4 regions of the Streptomyces sp. NPDC048211 genome follow, and region 1 is predicted to be linked to each of the others. Evidence: riboswitches for the same ligand, from Rfam matches in the RefSeq annotation. Region 1 holds a riboswitch; each other region holds the start of a gene.
What was found. Region 1 has a riboswitch for cyclic di-AMP ahead of ACGFZA_RS27330 (transglycosylase family protein). Riboswitches for the same ligand answer to the same signal wherever they lie in the genome.
Positions count from the first base shown of each region.

Region 1 (3,957 bases):
TGCTGGGTCACCCCGAACAGCGCGCGCGGCTCCAGGGTTCCCTTGCCGCGGGGGAGACGGAGCTCCTGGCCACGGGTGTCGAGGAACTGCTGCGGTACGACGGCCCGGTGGAGCTGGCGACCTGGCGGTACGCCACCGAGGCGCTGACCATCGGCGGACAGCGGGTCGCCGGGGGTGACCCCGTTCTCGTGGTGCTGGCGGCCGCCGACCGGGACCCCGAACGCTTCGGCGGACCGGACGTGCTGGATCTCGCGCGGCGTGACAATCAGCACCTCGGTTACGGTCACGGAATCCACTACTGCCTGGGAGCGCCGCTCGCCCGGCTGGAGGGGCAGGTCGCCCTCGCCACGCTCCTGAAACGCCTCCCGGACCTGCGACTTGCGGGAGATCCTGCCGATTTGCGGTGGCGTGGCGGTCTCATCATGCGTGGACTGCGCACGCTGCCGGTGGAGTTCGCACCGGAGCGGGCACACGATGAAGGTGACACTCTGTCAACTCTGTGACTTTCACGTGATCTCTGCTGCATCGACTTGTGACACACGTTCGAGTCCCGCTAGGTTCACCGTTCGACTCACCAGTCACTCGTCAGTCACACGGAAGGCATCCCCATGGGCTCCGCGAACGGCAGACACCGTCGCCCTCGGCAGGCACCCGCGATCATCGTCGCCGCAGGCGTGACCGGCTCGGCCATCGCCATCCCGCTGCTCGGCGCGGCAGGCGCGCACGCCGCCGACGCCTCGACCTGGGACCGGGTGGCCGAGTGCGAGAGCGGCGGGATGTGGAGCGCCGACCTCGGCAACGGCTACTACGGCGGCCTGCAGTTCTCGCAGGAGGTCTGGAAGTCGTACGGCGGCGAGTCGTACGCCGAGCGCGCGGACCTCGCCAGCCGCTCGCAGCAGATCGCCGTGGCGGAGAAGGTCCTGGAGGACCAGGGGCCGAAGGCGTGGCCGAGCTGCGCGGTCGTCTCGGGCCTCGCCGTGGACAGCGGCCTGCCGGGCGTGGACCCGGGCAGCACCCCGTCCGCCGACCCGTCCGGAAGCGCGGACCCGTCCGCGAGCGCCGACTCCTCCGGTGATGACGCCGCGTCGGACGACGAGTCCTCGGACGCGACCACGCCGGCGGACGAGGCCACGGGCGACGCCGCGGACGACGCCAAGGGCAAGGGCGGAAAGCCGGACGCGTCCGCCTCTCCGTCGGCCACCCCCTCCGCCACGCCCTCGGGCAAGGCCTCCGGCGCCGAGGAGGACCCGGCAGGAGGTCAGGAGAAGGCCGGCAAGCACCGGGGTGCTCCGGCCCCCGAGGAGACCCGGGCGAGTGGCCGCGCCGGTGACCGTGACGCGGGGCGGCACGCCTCGCGCGGTGACAGTGACGCACGCGACACCGCTGCCCCGGCTGCTGACGGTACGTACACCGTGCGCGCAGGCGACAACCTCTGGGCGATTGCCGACGCGCAGCACCTGGCCGGCGGCTGGACCCAGCTGTACGAGGCCAACAAGGCGGAGGTGGGCTCCGACCCGGACCTCATCCTGCCTGGCCAGAGCCTCGATCTCGGCCTGAAGACCGAGTGAGCGCAGTCTGATGATCAGCTGAAAACACCCCAAAAATTGGGGTAGTTAAGAGGCCTATGTCCCACTTTTGACGGAGTGAGACATGGGTCTCTTTGCGTGAACTGGCGCGTCTTGTCCGGGAGGTCCCGCCGCATCCGTTCCGACCTGCGCAAACGAGGGTTCTTCGGATGCAAGGAAGGGCTGTTTATCCGGTATGTCCATCTTTGGATATGAGGGTGGGGTGTGATTACGGTCGGAACCGCTCGCACCGCGGGCCCCGTCGACCGTCACGCCGAATCCTGCCGTCGGTCGAAGGGAACAGACGCGTAAAGCGCCGTAGGCAGGAGCGGGGGACCCAGGTAAGCGCCGGGCCCGATCGTCGCAAGACGGATCAGGACCGGCTTGGGGTGAAGTCGTGCGCTAGGACGTGCGACCGGGCAACTCACTTGGCCCGAACCCGACAGCTCACCTCGTAGGCGTCGGTGAGGAGAAGTCTCGATGCTGCTCAACAGCAAGGGCAACAAGCACCGTCGCCCGTCCAAGGCCGTCCGTATCGCCACGCTCGCCGGTGTCGCCGGTGCCGCCATCGCCGTGCCCCTGATGGGTGCGACCGGCGCTTCCGCCGCCTCCGTGTCCACGTGGGACGCCGTCGCCCAGTGCGAGTCCGGTGGCAACTGGTCCATCAACACCGGCAACGGCTACTACGGCGGCCTGCAGTTCTCGCAGTCCAGCTGGGCCGCCGCCGGTGGCACCCAGTACGCGGCCCGCGCCGACCTGGCCACCAAGGCCCAGCAGATCGCCACCGCCGAGAAGCTCCTCGACATGCAGGGTCCGGGCGCCTGGTCCTGCGCCGGTGCCGGCAACCTGAGCAACGACGGTGTCGACCCGGGTGTCGACACCGGCTCCTCCGCCGCCAAGACCGAGACCGCGCCGAAGGCCGAGGCCGCCCCGAAGCAGGCCGAGCCGAAGAAGGCCGAGCGCACCGAGGCCCCCGCCACCAACCGCTCCGAGCGTTCGGCCGCCCCCAAGGCCGAGTCGAAGACCGTCACGACCCCGACCGGCAAGAAGGTCGAGAAGGGTGACGGCGAGTACAAGGTCATCACCGGTGACTCCCTGAGCAAGATCGCCGCCGACCACAAGGTCAAGGGCGGCTGGGAGCAGCTCTTCAAGCTCAACAAGGACATCGTCACGGACGCCGACCTGATCTACCCCGGTCAGCAGCTCCACCTGACGAAGTAGTCGCGATCTCTCCTCGCTGATGACCCCGGCCGCCCCGGCCCGGCGCGCACCCTCCCCCCGTGCGTACCGGTCCGGGGTGCGCCGGTTTCTGCGTTGACCGTTCAACTGTTGTCGTTACTCGTCAGTAAATTTCTGGCCTTTTGCCCCACTGTGCCTGCCCTTGGGTCCTTTTTCGTCCCAGGGGACGGGCGGTCGGCCGGTTGGGGCGGCCGGGCCGGTTAGGCTCTTGTCGCAAGGCCAAAGCGACCCTGCACCACAAGCGTCACATCCCAGAAGGAGATGCCTCGTGCCGTCCATCGACGTCGTCGTAGCCAGGGAAATCCTCGACTCCCGCGGAAACCCCACGGTCGAGGTCGAGGTCGGCCTCGACGACGGCAGCACGGGCCGTGCTGCTGTTCCGTCCGGCGCCTCCACCGGCGCGTTCGAGGCCATTGAGCTTCGCGACGGCGACCCCAACCGCTACCACGGCAAGGGTGTCGAAAAGGCCGTCCTCGCCGTGATCGAGCAGATCGGCCCGGAGCTCGTCGGCTACGACGCGACCGAGCAGCGGCTGATCGACCAGGCGATGTTCGACCTGGACGCCACCGAGAACAAGGGCTCCCTCGGCGCCAACGCCATCCTCGGCGTCTCGCTCGCCGTGGCCCACGCCGCGTCCGAGGCCTCGGACCTGCCGCTGTTCCGCTACCTCGGCGGTCCGAACGCGCACCTGCTGCCCGTCCCGATGATGAACATCCTCAACGGTGGGTCGCACGCCGACTCCAACGTGGACATCCAGGAGTTCATGATCGCCCCGATCGGCGCGGAGTCCTTCTCCGAGGCCCTGCGCTGGGGCGCCGAGGTCTACCACACGCTGAAGAAGGTCCTGAAGACCAAGGGCCTGTCCACCGGTCTCGGTGACGAGGGCGGCTTCGCGCCGAACCTGGAGTCGAACCGCGCCGCCCTGGACCTCATCGTCGAGGCCATCAAGGAAGCCGGCTACGCCCCGGGCAAGGACATCGCGCTCGCGCTCGACGTCGCCGCGTCCGAGTTCTACAAGGACGGCAAGTACGAGTTCGAGGGCAAGTCCCGCTCGGCCGCCGAGATGACCGAGTACTACGAGGAGCTCGTCTCCGCGTACCCGCTGGTCTCCATCGAGGACCCGCTGTACGAGGACGACTGGGCCGGCTGGAAG
Region 1 is NZ_JBIDAD010000008.1:111,702-115,658, reverse strand. It holds gene ACGFZA_RS27340 (cytochrome P450) at 1-503, shown strand, start outside; gene ACGFZA_RS27335 (transglycosylase family protein) at 609-1,568, shown strand; cyclic di-AMP (ydaO/yuaA leader) riboswitch at 1,870-2,041, shown strand; gene ACGFZA_RS27330 (transglycosylase family protein) at 2,046-2,786, shown strand; gene eno (phosphopyruvate hydratase) at 3,073-3,957, shown strand, end outside.

Region 2 (3,957 bases), on a different contig from region 1:
CGAGGTAGTCGGGGTGGGCGCCGAAGAGCGGATTGAGCAGCTCCATCACCTCGGGCGACATTCCGGCGGGGGAGGTGTCGCTGCGGCGGACCTTGTAGCGGCGGTGTGCGTCGTTGGACTTGAGGTAGTCGGCCTCGATGGCTTCGCGCTCGACGCCGACGGCGAGCAGGGACACCGCGATCGAAAGGCCCGCGCGGTCCTTGCCGGCCGCGCAGTGCATCAGGGCGGGCACGCTGTCCTCGGCCAGGGCGTGCAGTACCCGGCTGTGCTCGGCCGTGCGCTCCAGGATGATCTGCCGGTAGGAAGCGATCATGCGGTGGGATCCCTTGCCGTCGGCCAGGATCGACCGCAGCTCGTCCGTGTCGCCGTCGCGCACCATCCGCCAGAACTCCGCACCGTCCGCCGGGTCGGTGAGCGGGATACACACGTTGCGCACGCCGGGCAGCTCCACGTCCAGCCCGTCCAGCTTGTGGTCGGCCTCGTTGCGGAAGTCGAAGACGGTGTGCAGCCCGAGACCCGCGAGGAACGTGGTGTCCTCGGCCGTGGCGTGTGCCAGGTGACCACTGCGGTAGAGCCGTCCGTACCGCACCCGGCGGCCGTCCGTGGTGGGCAGGCCGCCCACGTCACGGAAATTGCGGACACCCGCCAGTTCGGGCTCCGTCGACGGGGTCTGCGGCAGCTGCTGCGTCACGGTCACTCCTGGAGGCTCTGTCACCGGCGCGTGTCGCCGGTGGGTCCACTCTCGTGACGATACGACATTGATTCCTCGGACAATCATCTTGGGCAGGCCCCATTTTGGGCCTGCACTTCGGGTCCGGGTTTCGGGTCGTCGTGCCGGCCCGCGGGCCCTCTCGTGAAGGTCCCGACCCCCGCCGTCCTTCCGGCGCGGCGGGGCGGCGGGCATGACATGTCCGTATTGAGGCTTTTAGTCGAACATGCCCCGCTTATGCGGGAGATGATCGCCCTCTCGTGAGCGGGATCATATCCGTGACGGTGTGTGGCGGTGGGGCGTGCGGGTATCCCGGACGCCGCGCGGAAAGCCAAGATCCATAATCCACGGAGTGTGACGGGAATTCTTCGCCGATTTTCCGGAGCGGATTCGACGGCGGAACCCGTGGCTTGTTTCCGCCGTCCTGGCTCGCTTACGTTCGCTGTCAATCCGGACGGACCGCCTAATCCTGCCGCCGCCCGGAATTCGCACCCACTCACCGCGTGGCAGGAGCGGGGGAACCAGGTAAGCCGCCGACCGGGAAACCGGCCGGCTCGGGGTGAAGTCGCGCCAGCCGCGACCGGACATCTCCAGTCCGAACCCGACAGCTCACCTCGTAGGCGCCGGAGAGGAAAACCTTCATGCCCATATCGGGTAAGCACCGCCGTCCCAAGTCCAGCACCATCGCCCGCGGCGTCGTCGTCGCGAGTGCCGGCGGAGCCGTCATCGCGCTTCCGCTGCTCGGCGCCACCGGTGCCAACGCCGCGGAGCAGGCCGCTCCCGCCGCTTCGCAGTCGGCCGCCACGCACGCCACCCCGGCCACCCCGGTCGCGAAGAAGCAGGCCGGCACCACCTCCTACACCGTGGTCTCCGGCGACTACCTGTCGAAGATCGCTGCCCAGCACAAGCTCAAGGGCGGCTGGGAGAAGCTGTACCAGGACAACCGTCAGGTCGTCGGCGAGAACCCGAGCCTGATCTTCCCGGGCATGAAGCTGACCCTCGGCGGCAAGGCCTGGGGCCACGCCTCGACCACCTCCACCACTCCGTCGAAGGCCGCGCCCAAGGCCCCGGTCCAGTCCGAGACGAAGGCCTCCACGGCCTCCGACACCTCCTCCTCCGACGACTCGTCGTCCCAGGAGACCTCGGCCCCGGCGACCCAGAGCAACGACTCCGGTTACGTCCACCCGGTCCCGGGCAACCACACCACCGCGTACCGCGCCTCCGGTGCCAACTGGTCCAGCGGCAGCCACACCGGCATCGACTTCCCCGTCTCCACCGGCACGAGCGTGAAGGCGATCACCTCCGGCACCGTCGTCACCGCCGGCTGGGGCGGCGCGTACGGCAACGAGGTCGTCATCAAGCACGCCGACGGCCACTACTCGCAGTACGGCCACATGTCCTCGCTCTCCGTCTCGGCGGGTCAGACCGTGACCGCGGGCCAGCAGGTCGGCCTCTCCGGCGCCACCGGCAACGCCACCGGCCCGCACCTCCACTTCGAGGTCCGCACGGGTCCGGCGTACGGCTCGGACATCGACCCGATCGCCTACCTGGCGTCGCACGGGATCAACGTCTGATCCACGCAACACCGGTCCGGTGAACCGGATCCGAGCAATGCATAGAGGGACGGTGCGCGGCGGCGCACCGTCCCTCTGCCGTGCGGTGCGCGGTATGCGCAGCGCACTTATTCCCCCTTTACCAAAAACTGACCGGGTGGTCTATCTCACCACCCGTCAACCCCGTATTACGGTCGCGTAGGTCACATTCGGCGGTGCAGGATATGCCCTTGTGGCAGACGATTCGAACAACATCCAGCAGGGCGTCATCAACCGACAGGGCGCCATCGGGTCGTACGCGGCGATTGGCGACAGCTTCACCGAGGGCGTCGGTGACCCCGGCCCGGACGGAACCTTCGTCGGATGGGCCGACCGGTTCGCGGTACTCCTCGCGGACCAGCTCCCGGACACCGACGCGGTGGACACCGCAGGATCCGCGCACGGGAACTTCAGATACGCCAATCTCGCCGTACGAGGACGCCTCCTCGACCAGATCGTCGAGGAACAGGTGCCGCGCGCCAGGGAACTCGCCCCCGATCTGGTGAGCTTTTGCGCAGGCGGCAACGACATCATCCGGCCGGGCACGGACCCCGACGACGTGGCCGAGCGCTTCGAGCGCGCGGTCGCCGACCTGACCAGGTCGGTCGGCACCGTCATGGTCACCACCGGCTTCGACACCCGCAACGTTCCCGTGCTGCGGCATCTGCGCGGCAAGATCGCCACCTACACCGCCCATGTGCGGTCCATCGCCGACCGGTACGACTGTCCGGTGCTCGACCTCTGGTCCCTGCGCTCGGTGCAGGACCGGCGGGCCTGGGACGACGACCGGCTGCACCTGTCGGCGGAGGGCCACACCCGGGTCGCGCTGCGCGCCGCGCAGGTGCTCGGCCTCGACGTGCCCGCCGACCCGGACCAGCCGTGGCCGCCGCAGGCACAGCGCGGAACGCTCGAAGTGCGGCGCGACGACATCCACTGGGCCCGCGAGTACCTGGTCCCGTGGATCGGCAGGCGGCTGCGCGGCGAGTCGTCGGGGGACCACGTCGAGGCCAAGCGCCCCGACCTGCTGCCGCTCTGACCCTCCGCTGTCCTCAGCCGCCCGGGAATCCCGTCGGGGCGGCGGGGGACGGCGGCTGGGCCGGTATGCGCTCCAGCACCCCGCCGGCGAAGACGTCGTACAGCGGCAGCGTCTCCAGGTGGACATAGCCGATGTGGCAGTCGCAGACGGCGAGCGGGCAGGCCCGAGGTCCCAGCGCCGCGCGGTAGCTGCCGTCGTAGAGATTGCCGAGCTCGGCGCGGACGAAGTGGCAGCGGCGCACCGTGCCGTCACCGTCCACCGAGATCACCGACTCACCGGTCCGGCAGGGCAGACCGGCCGAGGGGTGCGGATGGCGGCTGTACGGGAACAGCGGGTCGATCGCCGTCCACCGGTCCGCCTCCTCGTCCGTGTAGGTCTGCCCCTCGGCGGCGTTCACCCAGAGGTAGACCTCCTCGGGAAGGGCCGCGCGCAGCCGCCGCGCCTCGTCGAGGTGGGTGTCGAGACCGACCACTCCCACGCTGTGGCGGATCCCCAGGGACGCCAGCTCCCCGCACCGGCCGAGAAATCGCTCGTACGGTGTCTGGCCCGGGTGGTACGTGCACCAGAGCGCGATCTTCTCGCGGCCCGCGGAGCCCGCTGCGGCCAGCCACTGCGTGCGG
Region 2 is NZ_JBIDAD010000002.1:1,233,033-1,236,989, forward strand. It holds gene ACGFZA_RS12240 (tyrosine-protein phosphatase) at 1-691, opposite strand, end outside; cyclic di-AMP (ydaO/yuaA leader) riboswitch at 1,193-1,345, shown strand; gene ACGFZA_RS12245 (peptidoglycan DD-metalloendopeptidase family protein) at 1,351-2,283, shown strand; gene ACGFZA_RS12250 (SGNH/GDSL hydrolase family protein) at 2,495-3,337, shown strand; gene ACGFZA_RS12255 (STM4011 family radical SAM protein) at 3,351-3,957, opposite strand, start outside.
Region 2: another riboswitch for cyclic di-AMP. It lies ahead of ACGFZA_RS12245 (peptidoglycan DD-metalloendopeptidase family protein); the one in region 1 lies ahead of ACGFZA_RS27330 (transglycosylase family protein).

Region 3 (3,957 bases), on a different contig from region 1:
GCCGTGCTCGGGCTCGGCGCGCAGGGCGGCGAGGAGATCATCCTCGCGTCCGAGGCCGACAACGCCGAAGCCGCTCTGGACCGCCTGTCGAAGCTGGTCGCCGAGGGGCTCGACGAGCTCCCGGAGACCGTCTGATCCCCGACGGGTCACGACCGAGTCATTCCGCGAAAGAGCCGCGGCACCCCTCACCGGGAGCCGCGGCTCTTTCGTTTACGCGAACGCTCCCCGGTTCCCATGGGACGGGTCTGTTCATCAGTTCAGTCGGCGGCGATTCCGGCGATTCGGGCAGCAGAAAGATAGCCCTGCGGAATTCCTATTCTTTGTATACGGCGCAATTGTTAATGCCGGCCACTCGGCGTGTTTACGGCATGTTGCGAGGTCCTCACCCGGCCGGAGCGGGCCGCGACGGCGACGGCATCCGGGAGGCCGGGGCGGCGCAGCCGGTACGCGGCGGTGGCCCGCTCGGCGTGCTGGGCGGCCAGACTCCTCGCCCGCTCCGCGTCACCGCGCGCCACGGCGTCCACGATCGCCCCGTGCTCGGCCCACGAGTCGGCCGGCCGGGCCGGCTGCCCGACGACGTACATCCAGGCGGTCTTGTGCCGCAGCTGGGTGAGCATCGCGATCAGGCCAGGGCTGCCGGAGGCCTGCGCGAGTGTCTCGTGGAACCAGCCGCCCAGGGAGCGCAGGTCGTCGCCCTCCCCCTTGCGGGCGCGCTCCTGGCCGAGCCTGACCAGGCCGCGCAGCACCTTGAGGTGCGCGTCCGTGCGGCGGTGGGCGGCCCGGGCCGCACCGAGCGGCTCCAGGAGCATCCGGACCTCCAGGAGGTCGGCCGCCTCCAGTTCGGTGGGCTCGGCGACGCAGGCTCCGGCGTGCCTGCGGGTGACCACGAACCCCTCGGACTCCAGAGTGCGCAGCGCTTCCCGCACCGGGACGCGGGAGACCCCGTAACGGCGTGCGAGCACCTCCTCGGTGAGTCGGCTGCCGCGTTCGAAGACACCCGAGACGATGTCTTCACGGATTGCCGTGCATACCGAATGCGCCGGAATGCGCATGTCCGAACCTCCGCCTTAATCCCCGCGAAACGCGGCCGATCGACGCCTGTCCTGCGACTCTATTGCAATGCGGTCGCATTTCCGACGGCGGGTGGAAATTCATGAATATCTTTTGGTCACCCGGCGTTCGGGAACGGCCGGTGCGCAACCCGGTGGATCCGCGCGGCACCTGGACACGACGAAGGCCCCGGCGAGGTGCCGGGGCCTTCGCCGGATGTCTTCGGGCCGGTCAGACGGTGACGCCGTGGGCGCGCAGATAGGCGACCGGGTCCATGTCCGAACCGTACGAGGGCGTGGTGCGGGCCTCGAAGTGGAGGTGCGGGCCGGTCGAGTTGCCGGTGGAGCCGGAGAGGCCGATCTGCTGTCCGGCGCCGACGCTCTGGCCGACGGACACGCCGATCGAGGAGAGGTGGCCGTACTGGGTGTACGTGCCGTCGCTCATCCGCAGCACGATGTTGTTGCCGTACGCGCCGCCCCAGCCGGCCTCGACGACCGTGCCGGCGCCGACGGCGACGACGGAGCTGCCGGACGCGGCGTGGAAGTCGATGCCGGAGTGGCTGCCGGAGGACCAGAGCGAGCCGCTGGACTTGTAGCCGGTGCTCACGTACGAACCGGCGACGGGGAGCTGGAAGGAGCCGAGCCGGGTGCGCTCGGCGGAACGGGCTGCACGCGCCTTCGCCTCGCGGGCCTCCTCGGCGCGGGCGGCGGCCTTCGCCCTGGCCTTCGCCTCGGCCTCCGCCTTCTTCTTCGCCGCGGCCTTCTTCTTGGCCGCCGCCTCGGCCTTCTTCGCCGCGACGTCCGCCTGGTGCTGCTGGGCGTCCGCCTGTGCGTCGATCCGATCGGCGAGAACGCTCTCGATGGCGATGACCTGGGTGAGGCCGGTCTCACCGGCGGCGGGTGTCCCGGTGTCCGCGGCGAGGGCCGGGGAGGCCAGTCCGCCGATGACGCCGGTGGTGGCCAGAGCCGCGATGCCGACGGCCTTCGCGCCGGTACGCGTCAGGCGGCTCGGGGCACGGTGCTTCCCGGTGGCACGGGTGAACGCCATGAAGTGGCTGGTCCTTTCCTTCCTTCTCGCCTACCGGGTTAGCTGACGGGTTCGGAGCAGGAAGGTCTCCTACGGACCCCTCGGCCTCGTGCGAGGCGCGGGCGTCCGATTCACCCCAGGGACTGCGTGGGTCCCCGGCTCCCCAGGCTCGCGCCTGACGGGGACTCGGCGATGACTGCCCGGTACGTCACGGATGCGGCATACGAGTGGCGGACAGCCGGGCCGACGCTAGACGGGGGCACTTCCCCCCACCAAACGGACAGGCCGTTTTGTAGCGCATCCCACAGGGCAGACAGGCAACCTCTCCCCCAAAGCGGACATAAAGGAAGGCCCTGGCGGAGAACGCTTCGCCAGGGCCTTCCTTTTGCCCCGATATCGGGTGAAGTGGTCGGCCGTCAGCCGGTCACGACCGACACCTCACCGATGCCGAGCGCCCTGACCGGATCGGCGATCTGCGCGGCGTCGCCGACCAGCACCGTGACCAGCCGGTCCTGCGGGAAGGCGTTGACCACGGCCGCGGTCGCCTCGACCGTGCCGGTCTCCGCGAGGCGCGCGTACAGGTGCGCCTGGTAGTCATCCGGGAGATGCTGCTCGACCTGGTCGGCGAGGGTGCCCGCGACGGAGGCCGCCGTCTCGAACTTGAGCGGGGCGACACCCACCAGGTTCTGCACGGCCGTCTCACGCTCGGTGTCCGTCAGCCCTTCGGCCGCCAGGGTCCGCAGCACCTTCCACAGGTCCTCCAGCGCCGGGCCGGTGGACTCCGTGTCCACGGAACCGCTGATGGCGAGCATCGCGGCCCCCGTCGCCCCGGAGGCGGAGTCCGGGGCCGAGGAGCGCAGCACCTGGGCGAAGGCCCGCACGCCGTAGGTGTAGCCCTTCTCCTCGCGCAGCACCCGGTCGAGGCGGGAGGTGAGCGTGCCGCCCAGGCAGTACGTGCCGAGGACCTGCGCGGGCCAGACGCTGTCGTGCCGGTCGGCGCCGATGCGGCCGATCAGCAGCTGTGTCTGTACCGCGCCGGGGCGGTCCACGATCACCACGCGGCCCGTGTCGTCGGCGGTGATCGGCGGGACGGGCCGGGGCTCCGCGGTGTTGCCCGACCAGTCGCCGAGAGTGTCGGCGAGCAGGGCGTCCAGGTCGATTCCGGTGAGGTCGCCGACGACCACGGCGGTCGCGGTGGACGGCCGGACGTGGGCGTCGTAGAAGGCGCGCACGGCCGCCGAGTCGATCCGCTCCACGGTCTCCTGGGTGCCCAGGCGCGGCCGCGACATGCGGGCCGTGGCCGGGAAGAGCTCCTTGGAGAGCTGCTTGGCGGCGCGCCGGGCCGGATTGGCCTGCTCGTGCGGGATCTCGTCGAGGCGGTTGTTCACCAGCCGCTCGATCTCGCTGTCGGCGAAGGCCGGTGCCCGCAGCGCCTCGGCGACCAGGCCGAGCGCCTTGGCCAGCCGGGAGGCCGGGACCTCCAGGGAGACCCGGACGCCGGGATGGTCGGCGTGCGCGTCGAGCGTGGCGCCGCAGCGCTCCAGCTCGGCGGCGAACTCCTCGGCGCTCTGCTTGTCGGTGCCCTCGGACAGGGCGCGCGACATGATCGTGGCGACCCCGTCCAGGCCCTCGGGCTCGGCGTCCAGCGGAGCGTCGAGGAAGATCTCGACGGCGACGACCTGCTGGCCGGGGCGGTGGCAGCGCAGGACCGTGAGGCCGTTGGGCAGGGAGCCGCGCTCGGGGGCGGGGAAGGCCCAGGGCCTGGCCACGCCGGGGGCGGGCTGCGGGTGGTACTCCATCGAAACTCCAGTCGCGGCAGCGTCGCTCACTTGTCCGCTCCTTCGTGCGCGTCGGTGTCGGTGGCGGCGTCGTCTTCCGCCT
Region 3 is NZ_JBIDAD010000014.1:116,541-120,497, reverse strand. It holds gene ACGFZA_RS36430 (HPr family phosphocarrier protein) at 1-135, shown strand, start outside; gene ACGFZA_RS36425 (GntR family transcriptional regulator) at 339-1,052, opposite strand; gene ACGFZA_RS36420 (M23 family metallopeptidase) at 1,282-2,097, opposite strand; cyclic di-AMP (ydaO/yuaA leader) riboswitch at 2,111-2,278, opposite strand; gene ACGFZA_RS36415 (M16 family metallopeptidase) at 2,493-3,875, opposite strand; gene ACGFZA_RS36410 (M16 family metallopeptidase) at 3,902-3,957, opposite strand, start outside.
Region 3: another riboswitch for cyclic di-AMP. It lies ahead of ACGFZA_RS36420 (M23 family metallopeptidase); the one in region 1 lies ahead of ACGFZA_RS27330 (transglycosylase family protein).

Region 4 (3,957 bases), on a different contig from region 1:
TCAGCCGTCCGACCTGGAGATCGAGGCGCGGGAAGTGGCTCGCATGCGCGAGACCCTGACCGGCATGCTGGCCCGTCACACCGGCCGCTCCGCCGCGCAGATCACCGCCGACACCGAACGCGACCTCATCCTGGACGCCGAGGGAGCCAGGGACTACGGGCTGGTCGACCACATCATCCAGAACCGCTCGCTGCCTCCGCAGTCGGCGCGGTGAATCCCCGATGCAGCCACCGGAGTTCGTCCCGCTGCCCGCCCTGACCCGTGCGGAGGGCGAGTTCATCGACCGCTACCTGCAAGTCCTCGACCAGGTGGGCCGGATCAACCCGGCCCACGGCGGCGACACCTACGACGCGCTGCGGGCCGCGCAGGCGCTGGCCTCGTACGCGGTCGCTCTGCGGGAAGCGGTCACGTTGATGCACGAGCGGGGCGAATCGCGGATCCACGCAGTCACGTTGACCCGGGCACTGCGCGTGCTGGACGGCGAACGTCGGGCGGGGCGGGTCACCATCCCGCCCGCCCCACCGAGTTGATCAGCACCCCGACCCGACACGCCCGACGCGTCGGCCGAATTTTCTCGCTCGTTCGGCGTAGGCGTTACTTCGCACGAGGGACAACTCGATTTGCGCTTTCGAGGTGGACGCTGGGTGAAATCTCCCGTTCCGCCGCTGGTACGGCACCGGGAGGCGAGCGCCGGACGTTTCCCTTGAGGCCATCTGCCCACCCGAACGGGTCAGTCGTGATGAGCCTCACATATCGCCGTTTCACCTCGGAAATCCGGCACTCGGTGAGTCAAGATCCCTGGGACGACAAGCCCCCGCCACCGCGGCGGGGCGGTCCGGGCGGACGCCGAGTCCTGCCGCCGCCCGGATGCCTGGTCGACAGGAGTGGATCGGCAGGAGTGGAGGACCCGAGCACAACGGGCCGACCGGGCTTTCGGTCGACCCTCGGGGTGAAGCCGCATCCGCGGCCGGGCAACTTCGCCAGCCCGAACCCGACAGGTCATCCTTCACAGGCGGCTGACGAAGGGTTGCGCATGACTGCGCAGGTTCATGTCCCGTCTCTGCTTGCCCGGGCCACGACGGCCTCGGTCATGACTCTCGCCGCCGTCGGCGGCACGCTGTTCGTCCCCGGCGCCGTGACCGACGCCCAGGCCGCGACACACTCGACGAAGGCCCTCAACATCGCCGCGTCGAAGAAGGGGGCGCCCTACCGGTGGGGCGCCACCGGGCCCAGCCGCTTCGACTGTTCCGGGCTGACGCTCTACTCGTTCAAGAAGGCGGGCAAGAAGCTCCCGCGCACGGCCCAGCAGCAGTACAACAAGACCCGCCACATCTCGTCGTCCCAACGGCAGCGCGGCGATCTGGTCTTCTTCCATTCCGGCCGCAGCATCTACCACGTCGGCATCTACGCGGGCAGCGGCAGGATCTGGCACTCCCCCAAGACCGGGGCCGTGGTCCGCCTGGAGAAGATCTGGACGAAGAGCGTCTACTACGGCCGGGTCCGCTGAAGCCCCTCCCCGGCTCCCGCTCCCGCGTCAGTGCAGCAGCGGACCGGTCACCAGGACCAGCCCCAGTGCGGTGAGTGCCGCGCCGCTGCCGCCCTCGATCGCCCGGGCGGTACGCGGCCGGCGCAGCCACCGGCCCAGGCGGTCCACCAGGAGCGCCACGGCCGGGAACCAGATCAGCGCCAGCACCACGACGATCGCGGCCAGCAGCAGCGTTCTGGGCAGGGGCGCCGCCCCGGCCGGCACGAACTGCGGCAGCAGGCTGAGGAAGAGCACGGGCGCCTTGGGGTTCAGCGCGTTGGTGAGGAAGCCCTGGCGCAGTGCGCGCCCGGTTCCTTTCGCGGCCCTCGCGCCGCCCTGCTCGCCCTCCTCACCCTGCCCGTTCTCCGGGCCCGGCCCGGAGCGGCGGCGGGCCGCGTGGAGGGCGCTGATGCCCAGGTAGAGCACGTAAGCGCCGCCCAGAAGCTGGATCGTCCGGAACAGCACGGGCACCGCCACCAGTACGGCCGCCAGGCCGGCGACGGCGAGCGCGGTGTGGACGAGGAGGCCTCCGGCGACCCCGAGCGCCGTCGCCACCCCCGCGGCACGCGAGGCGAGGGCGTTGCGTACGACGACGGTGAAGTCCGCGCCGGGCAGCGCGACCATCGCTGCGGCGACCCCGACGAAGGCAGTCAGTTGTGCGTCCATGCCTCCACCCTGGACCCCTGAGCCCTTTAGCATGTACTTGCAATCTTGTGGGTCTGCCAAAAGGAATGCTTAATGTACGACCCGACGCGGCTCGCGGCGCTGGTGGCGGTCGCCGAGGCCGGCTCGATCACCCGGGCCGCAGCCCGGCTCGGTTACACCGCTCCCGCGCTGTCACAACAGCTCGCCAAGCTGGAGCGCGAGGCGGGGGCCGCTCTGCTGGTGCGCCACCACCGTGGCGCCCGCCTGACGGCGGCGGGCGAACTGCTCGCCGGGCGCGCCCGGCGGGTCCTCGACGAGATGGACCGGGCCCGCCACGAGCTGGCGCAACTCGCGGGACTGTCCGGCGGGCGCCTGCGGGTCGGCACGTTCACCACGGCGGGCATCCATCTGCTGCCGCCGGTGCTGAGTGCGTTCCGCCGTGCGCACCCGGACGTGGAACTGGTCGTCACCGAGTACGAGCCGCCGGACGGGGTGGCCGCGGTGGCGGCGGGCGAGGTGGATCTGGCTCTGACCCATGCCTACGAGCCTGCCGCCGCGACGGCGCTGCCCTCGGGCGTCCTGGCCGAGCCGCTCCTGATCGAGGAACTGGTACTGATCACCGCCGTCGGGCAGGTCCTGGCGGACGGCAGCGGGCGGCTCCCGGTGACGGAGCTGGCAGGCCGGCCCCTGATCAGCAGCGCGCCCACCCATCCGCCGCGCCGCGGAGTGGAGAGCGCCCTCGCCGAGGCGGGGGCGTCGCCGGCGGTGGTCTGCGAGTCGCCCGGCTATGCGCTGGTGTGTGCGCTGGTCAGCGCGGGCATCGGCATGGCTGTCGTACCCGAGATGGTCGCCGCGATGTCGCCCACACCGCTGTCCGTGCGGCGGCTGGAGCCGGCCGCATTCCGCCGGACGATCTCGGTGGTGCACCGCGGCGACCGTGCGAGCGCCGCGGCGGCGACACTGCGCGCGCTGCTGCGCAGCGGATTCGGGCGGGCCTCGGGACCTCAGTGACCGGCGTGGCGGTCAGTGCTGGACCGGTACGTCCCACGGCAGGGCGATCCAGACGGTCTTCCCGCCGTCCGGAGTGGGCGTGACGGTCAGCCGGCCGCCGTACTCCTTGGCCAGCGCGCGGATGATCACCATCCCGCGCCCGTTGTCCTGCTGCACGGCCGCCGGAAGCCTTTGGGGCCAGCGGGGGTGACTGTCCGTCACCCCGATACGGAGCTGTTCCTCCCGCTCCAGCCGGAGGTCCACGGTGAAGGTGGGTGACTGCCCGAAGGTGTGCTGGACGGCGTTGGTCGCGAGCTCCGAGACGATGAGCCGGACGGTCTCCCCCGTGTCCGCGCCGTCGGGCAGCCCCCATCCGGCCAGTACCCGGGCCACATACCTCCGAGCGGCGGAGACCGAAACCGGCTCGCTCGGCAGAGTGACGCTTGCTTCTTGATGGTCTGCCATGGCGAGCCGTCCCTTTCCCACCCGGAAGCGACCCCGCGATCGATGGTCCGGGTTGTGCTTCGCGCCAGATTGCCACTGATGCTGCCCTCTGTAACGGCGATCCACCAAGATATGCATATATCTGTCGCTCGAAGCGGTGAACTCTGCCCCGGATGCCCCGTAAGGGCGCCACACTGTCCGCTCGGCAGAGAGCGTTCGTCAGGAGTGGGAGGGAGGCACCGCATGCGGCACGGCCCTGCGGTACGACGCCGCAAGCTCGGGGAGGAACTGCGGAGTCTGCGCCATGCGACGGGGCTCACGAGCCGGGACGCGGCCCGTCTGCTCGGCTGGCA
Region 4 is NZ_JBIDAD010000009.1:213,546-217,502, forward strand. It holds gene ACGFZA_RS29650 (ATP-dependent Clp protease proteolytic subunit) at 1-214, shown strand, start outside; gene ACGFZA_RS29655 (hypothetical protein) at 222-530, shown strand; cyclic di-AMP (ydaO/yuaA leader) riboswitch at 835-1,030, shown strand; gene ACGFZA_RS29660 (C40 family peptidase) at 1,034-1,507, shown strand; gene ACGFZA_RS29665 (LysE family translocator) at 1,535-2,191, opposite strand; gene ACGFZA_RS29670 (LysR family transcriptional regulator) at 2,264-3,181, shown strand; gene ACGFZA_RS29675 (ATP-binding protein) at 3,194-3,625, opposite strand; gene ACGFZA_RS29680 (helix-turn-helix domain-containing protein) at 3,848-3,957, shown strand, end outside.
Region 4: another riboswitch for cyclic di-AMP. It lies ahead of ACGFZA_RS29660 (C40 family peptidase); the one in region 1 lies ahead of ACGFZA_RS27330 (transglycosylase family protein).